2 linked regions of the Corallococcus caeni genome follow. The protein of the gene in region 2 interacts with the protein of the main gene of each other region in a pairwise test. Links are inferred from orthologs where the notes say so. Each region holds a gene or a part of one and is shown on either strand. Other genes may lie near its edges.

Evidence for each region.
Region 1: the proteins of AABA78_RS36245 (region 2) and AABA78_RS20765 interact in binary tests that used the Escherichia coli proteins (3 or more experiments, as listed by UniProt). The link is inferred for Corallococcus caeni from one-to-one orthologs.

The regions. Positions count from the first base shown.
Region 1 is NZ_BTTW01000004.1:628,912-635,039, reverse strand. What follows is about bases 1,257-4,111. They hold AABA78_RS20765 (protein-disulfide reductase DsbD family protein), read right to left. Parts: upstream 3,471-4,111; coding sequence 2,043-3,470; downstream 1,257-2,042. Other genes in these bases: AABA78_RS20760 (SPFH domain-containing protein), read right to left, coding at 3,550-4,111; AABA78_RS20770 (tRNA-uridine aminocarboxypropyltransferase), read left to right, coding at 1,439-2,029; AABA78_RS20775 (hypothetical protein), read left to right, coding at 1,257-1,442. In the rest of the region: AABA78_RS20780 (RNA polymerase sigma factor), read right to left, coding at 1-388; more of AABA78_RS20775, read left to right, coding at 891-1,256; more of AABA78_RS20760, read right to left, coding at 4,112-5,160; AABA78_RS20755 (IscS subfamily cysteine desulfurase), read left to right, coding at 5,530-6,128. UniProt on the Escherichia coli protein: Required to facilitate the formation of correct disulfide bonds in some periplasmic proteins and for the assembly of the periplasmic c-type cytochromes.
Region 2 is NZ_BTTW01000012.1:211,305-217,576, forward strand. What follows is about bases 2,247-5,245. They hold AABA78_RS36245 (TlpA family protein disulfide reductase), read right to left. Parts: upstream 4,027-5,245; coding sequence 3,466-4,026; downstream 2,247-3,465. Other genes in these bases: AABA78_RS36240 (zinc ribbon domain-containing protein), read right to left, coding at 2,247-3,305; AABA78_RS36250 (heme lyase CcmF/NrfE family subunit), read right to left, coding at 4,023-5,245. Outside these bases: AABA78_RS36225 (hypothetical protein), read right to left, coding at 1-423; AABA78_RS36230 (tetratricopeptide repeat protein), read right to left, coding at 492-1,454; AABA78_RS36235 (cytochrome c-type biogenesis protein), read right to left, coding at 1,458-1,961; more of AABA78_RS36240, read right to left, coding at 2,076-2,246; more of AABA78_RS36250, read right to left, coding at 5,246-6,047; AABA78_RS36255 (cytochrome c maturation protein CcmE), read right to left, coding at 6,044-6,272. UniProt on the Escherichia coli protein: Involved in disulfide bond formation. Catalyzes a late, reductive step in the assembly of periplasmic c-type cytochromes, probably the reduction of disulfide bonds of the apocytochrome c to allow covalent linkage with the heme.

The sequences.
Region 1 (6,128 bases), on a different replicon or contig from region 2:
CGGCCTGGCGCAGCTCGTCCTCCGTGACGCATTCCCACTGCTCGGGCTCCGGCGCGTCCTCCGGATCCTCGAAGAGCATGTGCACGTTGTGCAGGTCCACCCGGCGGTCCGTCTCCGCGCCCTGGCGGCGGCACTGGTCCAGGAACCGGTTGTGCAGCACGCGCACCAGCCACGCGCGGCGCGCGGGCTCCGGCCACCGCTTGAGCCGCTCCCATTGCAGCAGCGCGCGCAAGAGCACGTCCTGCACCAGGTCGTCGCAATCACTGGCACTCCTGCCACAGACATTGCGCGCGATGGCGACCAGCACCGGCTGATGGCGGATCGCGAATGCGGCGAACTCCCCTCCAGAGCCCTCCCGGACTGGCGGCTCCTCCCTCCCTGGCACCATGCGACCGCCTCCCTTCCCTCCAGAGAACGCCAAGGGCCGGATTCTTTTTTTCTCACGGATGCGACAAACGCTGTCGCGATTCTTCCCGCAGCACGGCGACCAGTGCGGCTGGAACACTTCAAGCAGACGCCAATTCCTTGCATGGAATAGACAGACATCCCGGCACTCCCCGTTTCAATTCCTCTCCATGGGTGTGTCGTGCCTCCGGGTGGGGCGTGCCCCGCCCAGGCGGGGAAAAGGCGTGGAAAATGGGGCGCAGCATGCCCCAGCGGTGGGAGGCGGCCGGGGCGTTTTCGTGAACACGGGGATGCGTCATGAGGGCACGGGGCAGGCGTCGCGAGGCGGGCCCTCCTGGTGCGTCAGGTGGGGGGATACCGGCCGCCGGGTCGCGTTCCGGGCCCGGAGGAGGCCTCCCGGGCGCCCGGGGAAGCGTCCCGGAGCGAAACTCCCCCCTTGCATGCCTGGGGAGTCCTTTGGTCCTCTTGGGCCACGCCGTATGCCCATGGAAACCGCCGCCGACAGCCGAGAGTACCGCGTGGTCTTCTTCTGCCCCGCGTCCAACGCCCGGCTCGAGCGGCTGGAGGTGCCCGTGCGCCGGCTGTTGTCGCGCATCCAGGCGCCTCCGGCGGAGCTGGCCCCGCTGAGCGAGGCCGGGGCGCTCACGGAGGCCGGGTGGCAGGTCTACCTGGTGCGTTCGCTGACGGAGCGCTCCGCGGCGCAGGCCATGGCGGCCTACGTCAGCGAGGCCACCTGCGCCCTGGCGGCGGAGGTGGACGCGGAGGTGCTGGGGCTCTACGTGGACGTGTCCGGGGACTCCGCGCGCATCTGCCGCTGCGGCCCGGAGGACGGGCCGGAGACCTTCGCCGGGCGCCGGCAGGCCGCGCTCACCCGCACGTCCGAGTGGCTGGAGGTCGCCCCCGCGAGCCTGTCCGCCCTCTTCCAGTTGGATCCGCCGGACGCCGAATACGAGCCGGACGCGGATGACCGCTTCGTCGAGGAGAAGCTGCGCGAGGCGCGGACCCTGATGGAGCGCTACCGCACCGCGGCGAAATGAGGTCCAGCACCCCGGAGGACCTGTCCGGCCGCTGCGAGCGGTGCTACCTGCCCACGGCCCTGTGCCTGTGCGCGGACGTGCCCGTCATCCCCACGCGCACGGAGCTGCTGATCATCCGGCACAACAAGGAGTCGCAGAAGAGCACCAACACGGCGCGCATCGCGGCGCTGGCGCTGCCCCGCTGCCACATCGTCTCCTATGGCGCGCCCGGGGCGCCCTTCGACGCGTCGGTGCTGGACACGCCGGACACGTGGCTCCTGTTCCCCGACGCGCCGGAGGCGGAAGGGCCACCGCCGAAGCGGCTGGTCGTCATCGACGGGAGCTGGGCGCAGGCGCGGCGCATGGTGCAGCGCGTCCCCGCCCTGCGCCGGCTGCCGGGCCTGAGGCTGCCGCCGCCCGCGCCGGACACGCGCCGGCTGCGCAAGCCGCCGCACCCGGACGGGATGTCCACGCTGGAGGCCATGGCCGGCGCGCTCGCGCGGCTGGAGGGAGAGGACCTGGCGAAGCCGCTCCTCACGCTGCACGAGCTGATGATCGAGCGGGTGCTCGCGAGCCGGGGCCGGCTGGGCTGGGAGAACTACCTCTAGCGGGCGGTGGCCCCTACTGGAGGACCACCTTCTGCATCTCCGCCGCGAAGGGCACGGGCTCCAGGAAGCCCGTCACGCGCGGCTTCGTCAGCACCGTGCCGTCCGGGTTCACGAAGGCCACCGTGGGCAGGCCCTCCACGCCCAGCTTCTCCATCAGCGCGTCCAGGTGGTCCTCGCTGTTCGTCGCGTCGATCTTGATGGTGAGGAAGCGGCTGTCCTGCGCCTGGGAGATGACCTCCGAGGACGGGTACGTCAGCCGGTCCAGCTCCTTGCAGGCCGCGCACCAGTCCGCGAAGAAGTCGATGAGCACCGGACGGCCCTCCTTCTTCGCCGCCGCGAGCACCTGCTCGAACTGGCTCGCGTCGAACGTCGCCGTCTTCGCCGGCATCACGTGGTGCCACTGCCAGGACGGCGCCACCGGGTGCTCCTGCAGCCCCAGGCGCACCCACAGCTCACCCGTGGGCCGTGCGTCCAGCGCGCCGCCGCGCACCACCAGCGCGCCCACCACCAGCGCCACACCCAGCGCCTTGAAGCCGAACTCGCGCGGCCCCTCCTTGAACGAGCGGTGCACCGCGCCCACCAGGACGCCCACCGTCACCAGCACCGCGGCCACCACCGCGCCGGGCACCTGCCCCACCTGCGCGCCCAGCGCCTTCACGGTGTCGCGCGCCCAGGGGAACGCGTCCTTCAGGTACGAGAACGCGAGCGCCACCAGCATGATGCCCAGCACGCTCTTCACCCACTCCATCCACACGCCGCCGCGTGGCAGGCGCACGGTGAACACGCCGATGAGGAAGAACGGCACGCCGATGCCCAGCGCGTAGATGAACAGCAGCGTCGCGCCCAGCGTCGTGTTGGCGGACTTCGCCACGAAGGCCAGGAGGCCCGTGAGCACCGGCCCCGTGCACGGCGCCGCCAGGAACCCGGACACGCTGCCCATCACGAACGCGCCCGCCAGGCCCGCGCCGCCCACGTTGCTCAACTTCGTCTGCATGGATGACGGCAGCGCCAATTCGAACGCGCCGAACATCGACGAGGCCAGCAGCAGCAGGAACAGCGCCAGCCCCATCACCACGGGGGGGCTGCCCAGCATGGAGCCGAAGGCCTGGCCCGTCTTCGCCGCCAGGATGCCCAGCGCGCTGAACACCACGCCCATGCCCACGATGTACGACGACGTCAGCGCCAGCGAGCGGCCCCGCCCCTCCGCCTTCCGCGCGCCGAACACCGACACGGTGATGGGGATGAGCGGGTACACGCACGGCGTCATCGCGGTGAGCAGGCCGCCGGCGAACACCACCAGCGCGCCCCACGCGAGGCTGCCGGACTCCAGGAACCGGGCCGCGTCCAGCCCGGCGCTCGGCCCCGTGGGCAACAGCCACGGCACCACCGCCACCGCCACTCCCGCCACCACCGCCGCCAGCGTCAGCTTCTTCGTGTCCATGCGTGCCTTCCGCCTCCGCGCGTCCGGCTCCGGAAGGCTCCGGAGCGGGTCCTTCTATATGCGGAGGCCGGGGACGCGGCTACCCCACCGGCACCTGAGCAGGGGAGGCAGGCACCTTCAGGCCCGCGGAGCGCGCCAGCCCCATCACGCCCTCCACGGCGGCGGCGATGTAGCCAAAGGGGTTCGCTCCATCCACCGCCGTCACGTGCACCTCGCCCATCTGCTGCTGGAAGGCCGCCGCCACCTGCGGCAGCTGCCGCGCCAACGTCAGCTGGATGACCTCCGGGCTCACCGAGTTCTCGATGTCGCGCAGCGCCTTCGCGCGCTCCATCTCCAGCCCCTGCTGCGCCCGGGTGCGCCGCAGCTCCAGCTCCGCGATGCCGGTCTCCGCCTCCGCGATGGACTGCTTCGCCAGCAGCACCTGGAGCCGGGCGGACAGCTGCTCGGCCTCCTGCCGGGCCTCGGCGAGCTGCACCTCGTGACGCGCGGCCTCCGCCTCCTGCTGACGGCGCAGCCGCTCCAGCTCCACCTGCGCCTTGGCGGCCTCCGCCTCCTGCTCCCAGCGCAGCTGCTCCAATTCCCCCTGGGCGCGGTTGTACGCGAGCTGCCGTTCGCTGGTGAGCCGCGCCTCCTCCAGCCGCGCGTCCGTGGCCAGCGCCTCCAGGCGGGCCTGCTCCTTCAGGACCTGGGTCCGCGTGCGGACCTCCTCCTGCGCGGTCAGCTTCGCGAGCGCCACCTCGCGCTCCACGGACGTGCGCTCCGCCTGTTGCTGGCGCACCTGCTCCATCTTCGCCTGCGCGAGCCGCGCCTCCACCGCGAGCTGCTCCAGCCGCGCCTGCTCGTCCGTGGCCTGGGTGCGCTGGCGGACCTCCTCGCGCGCGGCGAGCTTCTGTAGGTTGAGCACGCGCTCGGCCTCCGTCTCCTCGCGCCGCACGAAGCGCTCCTTGGCCAGCTCCGCCTCGCGCGCCTGCCGCTCCTGTTCGCGGCGGAAGCGGGCCTGCATGTGCTCGAAGACGGCCGAGGACAGGACGCGCACGTCCTGGATTTCAATCGTGTCCAGCAGCACGCCCCAGCCGGAGTCCGTGCGGTCCTCCAGCCTGCCCCGCCCGGAGAGCACGGGGGCGATCTCGCGCATCAGCTCCTCCGCGATGCCCTCCTTGCGCCGGCTGAGGCACTCCTCCACGGAGAGGTTCGCCACCAGGCGCCGGGCCGCGCCCACGAACATCTCCCCGAGCAGCTCCGCCAGCTTCTCCTGCGCGCGCTCCGGGTAGCTGAAGTTGAGCATCCGGAAGGCAATCAGCGGATCCGCGATGCGGTACACCGCCAGGCCCGTCACCGCGACGCCCACCTTCTCACTGGTCACCTGATCTGCGGTGAACTGGAGCCGCTGGATGCTGGTGGGCACGATGGCCACCGAGTCCCCCGGCAGCTTGAAGCAGCTGGCGCCCTGGCCGCTCACCTCGCGCACGCGCCCGCGGCGCATGTGGATGAGGAACTCGCTGGGCCGCGCGGTGATGAGCCCCCACTTCTTCACCTTGTCCGGGTCCTCCGCGGGCTTGCCCGCCCGCCACCCGTCCGAGTAGCGGGAGCGCTCCAGGCCCCCCTCCAGGCGGATCAGCGACGGCCGCCCCATGTCCTGCTGCGTGTCCTGGGCGTGGTTCCGGGCCTGCGACTTCGCGTTGGCGCTCATGCGTTGGCACCCTCCGCGTCCGCTCCAGTGCAGGCGCCCGGCCACCTCCCCCGGGGCCACGAAACGGGCACTTATGGGCGCGCGAAGCGCCGTTTCGGACCACCCCGCTCCAACCCGGCGCGGCCGGAGTGCTCCACTCCGGAGGAGGGTTGAACCGGGCCGGCCCACCCGCGACCCGGTGCGTCGGACATAGGGGCCTCGCGCCTTATGTTCCCTTGACCCGAGGGGGGTCGATTTTATAATTGACCAGTCCGGTCCACATTCGTGTGGGCCCATGTAGACCCTGCCGCTGCGCGCGGACCCACCGCGTCGCCGGGGAGCGGAGGGACGTTCCACCCTCCCGCGTCACTTCTTTCAGAGGACTTCATGCTGAGCCTGCCCATCTACATGGACAACCACGCGACCACCCCGATGGACCCTCGGGTGCTGGAAGCGATGTTGCCCTACCTCCGCGAGGACTTCGGCAACGCGGCCAGCCGCAACCACGCGTTCGGCTGGAAGGCCGAGGCCGCGGTGGAGAAGGCGCGCCGGCAGGTGGCGGACCTCATCGGCGCGTCGGAGAAGGAGATCGTCTTCACCTCCGGCGCGACGGAGTCCGACAACCTGGCCATCAAGGGCGTCATCGAGTTCTACAAGTCCAAGGGCGACCACATCATCACCCTGAAGACCGAGCACAAGGCCGTGCTGGACACCTGCAAGCGCCTGGAGCGCGTGCGCCAGGAGCGGCTGGATGAGCTCAAGCTCTTGCGCCTGGGCCAGCTGGCCGAGCGCGACGTCTCCGCCGAGGAGCTTCCGGAGCTGTCCGCGAAGTTCAACATCGACGCGGACGAGACGTACAAGAAGTGGGCGGAGCTGCCCACGGGCGGCGCGCGCGTCACCTACCTGGACGTGGAGAAGGACGGCCGCGTGAGCCTGGAGAAGCTGGCCGCGGCGATGACGCCCAAGACGGTGCTCGTCTCCATCATGTT
Region 2 (6,272 bases):
CGTGATGGCGGCGTTGAGCGTGATTTCGTAGAAGGTCCTGAACTCTTCGCAGGCCACGCTGATGGGAGTGGCTGGCGTGGCCGCGGAAAGGGTTGCCCTTGCGGCTTGATTGGCACAGCTCGCCGAAAGGCTTCGCGCCTGTTCAGTAGAGATGAATCCCTGATCGTCATTGGCGATGGGCATTTCCACGCCGAACCTGCAGAGGAACATTTCCCCCGTATCGCGGGCGATGCCGACGTGGAGGCACGCTGCCCGCCAGCCGCCGGAGTCCTTGCCGTTCCACTTCACCACGTCATGAAAGACGAAGTGACGGGGGCGCAGGGCGCCCTCCACATACGTCGCGGAACCGCCTGTCGCGCAGGCGGATGACAACGCGACGCCGCACAGCGCGACAGCGGCCTTCCAGAAGCCTGATGCACCCATGGCCCACCTCCAGGGGTGACACACCTCGCGGGCCGGTGGTCCGGCCCCTCACGACGTACAGCCTACCGCTACGGCTGCGCGACCTCCGCGCGCAGCTGGGCGATGGCGGGGGCCAGCTGTGGCGGCTGCATGTTCTTGGGCACTTCCACCGTGAAGCGTTCAAAGTGCGCCAGTGCTCCTGCCTTGTCGCCCCGGCGCAGCGACAGGCTGCCCAGGAAGATGAGCGCCTCCTGCGCGTCCGGCCACGTGTCCACCAGCTCCGTGAGTTCCTGCTCCGCGCCCTGGAGGTCGCCCTGCGACGCCGCGCGCAGCACGCCCCGGTGCACCCGCAGCTCCACGTTGAACGGATCCACCGCCAGGCCCTTCAGCGTCACCTTCAGCGCTTCCTCGAACTGCTGCTGGCGGATGAGCTCGTGGCTCAGCATCGACGCGGCCTCCACGTCGCCCGGGTTCGACGCCAGCCGCTGACGCGCCTGCTCCAGCTCGTCGTCCTGCTGGGGCATCTCCTGCTGCTGCTGCTGCATCTGGGCCATGCCCGGCGGCGTCACTCCCGTGCCCATCTGGCCCTCCTCGCGCGGCTTCTGCTCCGACACCAGCAGGTAGCCCAGCCCGCCGAAGAAGACGACCACGCCCGCGCCCCACATCGCGCCCACCATCTGCGGGTTGCGCGACGCCCAGCCCGTGGGCGCTGGCACGTTGCGCGCGGGCGCCTTGTCTCCCGCCGCCTGCCGCTTCTGGTGCTCGTCCTTCGCGCGCAACGCGGCGGCCGCTTCCTTCTCCAGCCGCGCCTTCTCCGCCGTGTAGTGCTCCGCGGTGAAGTGGTGCTTCTCCGCCTCCAGCGTGCGCAGCTGCTCGATGAGCGACTGCGCCCGCTGCGCCAGGTCGTCCACCGTGCCGTCCGCCTTCGGCGACGGGTCCGGCAGTGCGCTCCCCGTCTTCATCTTCATGTAGAGGAGCCACGCGGCCGCCAGCACGAAGGCGACCGACAGGACGATGATTCCGGGCAACCAGTTGGTGGGCTCGGGCTGCATGGCTTAGCGCTCCAGCTCCCGGCGCACGGCCTGGAGATAGGGGTCCGCGTCGTCGGTGGACGGCGCGGGAGTGGAAGGGGAGGGGGCCGGCGCGGCTTCCGCTGGCGCGGCGCCCTCGGGCAGGGGCTGACGCTGCTTCAGGATGACGAAGAGGCCGCCCAGCACCAGCGCGACGGGCCCCAGCCAGACGAACCAGTTGAAGCCCTCCGCGCGCGGCTCCAGCAGCACCCACTCGCCGTAGCGCGCCACGAAGTAGTCGACGATCTCCGTGTCCGTCTTGCCGTCCGCGACCAGCTCGCGCACCTTGTCCAACTGCGCGCGCGCCATGGACGACGGGCTGTCCGCCACCGACAGGCCCTGGCACACCGCGCAGCGCAGCTTCTTCGCCAGCTGCTGCACCCGCGCCTCCTGGACCGGCGCGAGCGGATCACTCGCGGCCTGCTGCGGCGCAAACTGCCCCGTGGCAAGGCTCAGGGCGAGGGTCAACGAGACGAGGACGGCATTCATCGGGGGCTCCAGCGGGGGCCGTCCCTAACTACCGCCCCCTGACGGGTATTGCACAGGGAAACCTGGGCCGCCCGCCCGCCACCCGGGCAGCCCTTCCGTGTGTCGCTGAGAGGCCTAGCTCCGGTAGCCCGAGTCGGGCTCGGTCTCCAGGTCCTGGTCCGGGTCGTAGGGGTCGTCCTCCGGGGGCAGCAACCCTGGCGGCTCGTCGCGGCCCAGCGCGTGGCGCACGGCATGGAAGCCCACCGCCCCCAGGCCGACGAGGAACGCGAACGGCCCCACCGCGAGCTTCACCCCCGCGAGCGCCCAGAGCAGGCTCACGCTCACCGCGCCCACCGGCACCCACCGCAGCAAGGCCGGGCGCTCCACGTCCGGCCGCAGCGCCGCGAGCACGAGCAGCGACAGGAGCGCCAGGAGCGGCAGCTCCGACAGCGGCAGGTCCCAGCCCGAGCGCGACGCGACGCCGCCCCCCTGGCTGTAGAGCGAGTCATCCGAGGGCCGCGTCGTGGGCAGCACGCGCAGCTCCGGCGGCGCGCCACGCACGCTCCCCGGCACCGGCGCGTTGTCCGGCAGGCTCGACCCGTCCGCCATCACCTTCCCCCAGGGAAGGAACAGCGCCACCACGCACACCACCACCCCCGCCAGCGCCAGCACCCGGGGAAAGCCCAGCAGCGAGCGGAGGTCGAAGTCGCGGCCCACGCCGTCCGGCTCCGCGATGACCAGCCGGTACTGCTCCACGGCGATCAGCACCGTCCCCACCGCCCACAGGGGCAGCAGCAGGTTGAAGCCCGACAGGAGCCGCAGCGTCAGGGCCAGGAGCAGCAGCGTGAACGCGGCGGGGACCTCCGGCCGCATCAGCACCAGCGGCACGTGGTCCACCCAGCCCGGCGCGTTGCCGTCGCGGCGCAGCTCGCGCGCGACCAGTGCCACGCTCCCCACGAGCGTCAGCAGCGTGCCCAGCACGCCCACGCTGGGGAAGAAGGGGAGGATGGACAGCACCAGCGAGAACGTCACCAGCCCCACGCCCACCACGCTCTGCGAGTGGCCCGGCACGTCCTTCAGCCAGCGCGGGCCGGTGTACGGATCCTCGTACGCGTCCGGCGGAGGCTGCGCCCTGGCGCCACGCGGAGGCGCGGCGCCGGCGCGGCCCTGCTGCCGGGCGTCCTCCTCCTCATCCAAAATCTCCGCCGCATAGGCCGGCTCGCTCATGGGGCGGCTGGGGCGCTGGCTCTTCGCGCTGCTGGCACGCGGCGGCGGGGCCGGGCGGGCCGGCATCTTCGCGCCGCAGTTCTCGCAGTAACTCAAGCGGACGTCCGCCGCGCTCTCACCGCACTCGGGGCACTGCATGGGGAGCCCACCTCGCTGGCGCAGGGGAGGGGGAGGCCCCTGCGAACGACGCCGACAGCAGGGACTTACTACGGATTCCAGGCCCCCCGCGAGGCGGCCCCGGGGATGCGGCTCCGACGCCGGCTCCCGGGTGCCTGCCTTCCAAGCGGGCGGCGTTGACTCAGGGCTGCCGCGCGGCTTCCGCGGTGGGGCCGGCCACGGGCTGGTTCAGCTCCTTCACCCGGGTGGCCAGCGTCTGCGGATCAATGGGACCCACGTGCTTGCCGCGGATGATGCCCTGCGCGTCGATGAAGTACGTCTCCGGCACGCCCGCGACGCCGTAGTCCACCGCCATGCGCGAGCGCTCGTCCATCAGCTGCGGGAAGCTGGCGCCCATGCGGCGCAGGAAGTCGAGCGCGTTGGGCTCCGTGTCCTCGAAGACGACGCCCATGAACACGGCCTGGGCGCCCAGCTCGCGCGCGCCCCACTCGAGCACCGGGTGCTCGTACTTGCAGGGGCCACACCACGACGCCCAGAAGTTGATGACCACCGGGCGGCCCTTGAGGTCCGCGAGCTTCACGGGGTCGCCGCCGTCCAGCGGCTTGAGCACGAAGTCCGGCGCGGGCGCGCCCTTCAACATGAAGGGCACCTCGTGCGGGTCGCGCCCGAAGCCCTGGAAGAGGACGAAGAGCAGCGCCGCCCCGACGGCGGTGAACACCAGGGGAAGCCGCCAGCGCTTCATGCCGCACCCCGCTCGGCGTCCGTGCCCGGCAGGGGAGGCGCCGCGCCCACCGGCGCCGCGTCCGTGCGCAGCACCGCCGCCCGGCGGGAAGGCCATACGGCGATGAGCGTGCCCAGCAGCAGCAGCGGCAGGCTGTACCAGATCCATCCCACCAGCGGGAACACCCAGACGTTGAAGCTCGCCGTGCCCGTCGTCTCGCTGAAGGCCATCAGCGACACGTACAGGTCCTCCTTCGGCGACTCACGCACCGCGGGCGTGCCCACGGGGTCCGTGCTGCGCTCGTAGTAGTTCATGCGCGGGCGCAGCTCCGACACCTTGCCGTTGGGCGCCGTGACTTCCAGGCGCGCGGCGACGAAGGTGCGGTGGGGCTCCTCGCCGCTGGACAGGCCCACGTACTTCAGCTGGTAGCCGTCCAGCATCATCGTGCCGTCCTTCTTCAGCGTGCCGGACGTGTGCTTCACGTACGCGCTGGAGGCCGCCACGGCGACGATGATGAGCACGATGCCCAGGTGCACCACGTAGCCGCCGAAGCGCCGGCGCGCCTTGCCCGTCGCGGTGGTCAGCGCGGTGACGAAGCCTTCCTTGCGCTCCGTCATGCGCACGCGCACCGGCACCGCCAGCTCGCGCAGCGTGATGACGGTGACGAAGCCGCCCAGGCCGAACGTGAGCAGCGGGTACACGCCGCGGAGGCCCGCCGCGTAGCAGGCGATGGTGACGACGATGCCCACCGCCGCGGGGATGAGGAACTGCCGGCGCAGCGCGGCCTTGTCCGGCGTGCCCCAGGGCAGCACCGGGCCCACGCCCATGAGGAAGAGCACCGCGATGCCGCCCGGCACCGCCATCTTGTTGAAGTACGGCTCGCCCACGCTCACGCGGATGCCGCGCACGGCCTCCGACACCAGCGGGTAGAGCGTGCCCAGCAGCACCGTGAAGGTGATGGCCACGAACACCAGGTTGTTCACCAGGATGCTCGCCTCGCGCGACACCAGCGACGTGAGCCGGCCCTCCGGCGCCAGCAGGTGGCCGCGCGTGGCCAGCAGGCCAATGCACACCACCAGCAGGATGGCGATGAACACCAGGAACGTGGGCCCGATGTCCGACTGGGTGAACGAGTGCACCGAGTTGAAGATGCCGGAGCGGGTCATGAACGTGCCCAGGATGGTGAGCACGAACGACGCCAGCGCGAGGCTCAGCGTCCACAGCTTCAGCATCCGCTTGCGCTCCTGCACCATGGTGGAGTGCATGAACGCCGTCGCGGTCAGCCACGGCAGGAAGGACGCGTTCTCCACCGGGTCCCACGCCCAGTAGCCGCCCCAGCCCAGCACCGCGTACGCCCACCAGGACCCCAGCACGATGCCCAGCGTGAGGAACATCCACGCGATGAGCGTCCAGCGCCGCAGGGGCGCCATCCACGCTTCACCAATCTCCCCGCGCAAGAGGCCCGCCACGGCGACGCCGAAGGGCACCGTCATGCCCACGTAGCCCGCGTACAGCATGGGCGGGTGGATGATCATCAGGAAGTGGTTCTGCAGGAGCGGGTTGGGCCCCGGGCCGTCCGCCGGCACCGGCGACACGGCGCCCCAGGGGTTGGCCGGGCCCGCGATGAGGAAGGCGAAGAAGACGCCCACGGCCAGCATGGTGCCCAGCGCCAGCTGCATGTAGCGCGCGTGCTCCTTGCGGTGCACGAAGGCGAACGCCGCCACGTACACGCCCATGATGAGGCCCCAGAAGAGGATGGACCCCTCCAGCGCGCTCCACAGCGACACGATGGTGTAGATGAGCGGCGTCGCGCGGCTGCCCACCTGGGCCACGTACTTCACGCTGAAGTCGTGGTTGATGAGCGCTTCCACCATCACCAGGTTGCTGCCCACCATGCACGCGGCGAAGCCCCACACCGCGCGCAGCACCCAGGGGTAGCTGGCGTCGTTGCGGCGCATGCCGCCCACCAGCCCCAGGATCGCGCCGAACGCCGCGAAGGCCAGGCCCGCGAGGACCAGCCCATAGCCCAGCATTCCGTTCACGGCGCCCCCGGCGGCGTCACGGTGGCGGTGGTGGCGCCCTCGGCCAGCGTGTCCTGCCACTTGCGCGGGGACTCGCCCTCCTTGGGAGCGCGGTACTCGTTGGAGTGGTTCACCATCAGCCGGTTGGACGTGAAGACGCCGGACTTGTCGTAGGTGCCCTCCACCACGACGCCGATCTTCTCGCGGAACATCTGCGGGGGCGTCTCCAGCGAGCGCACGTGCACG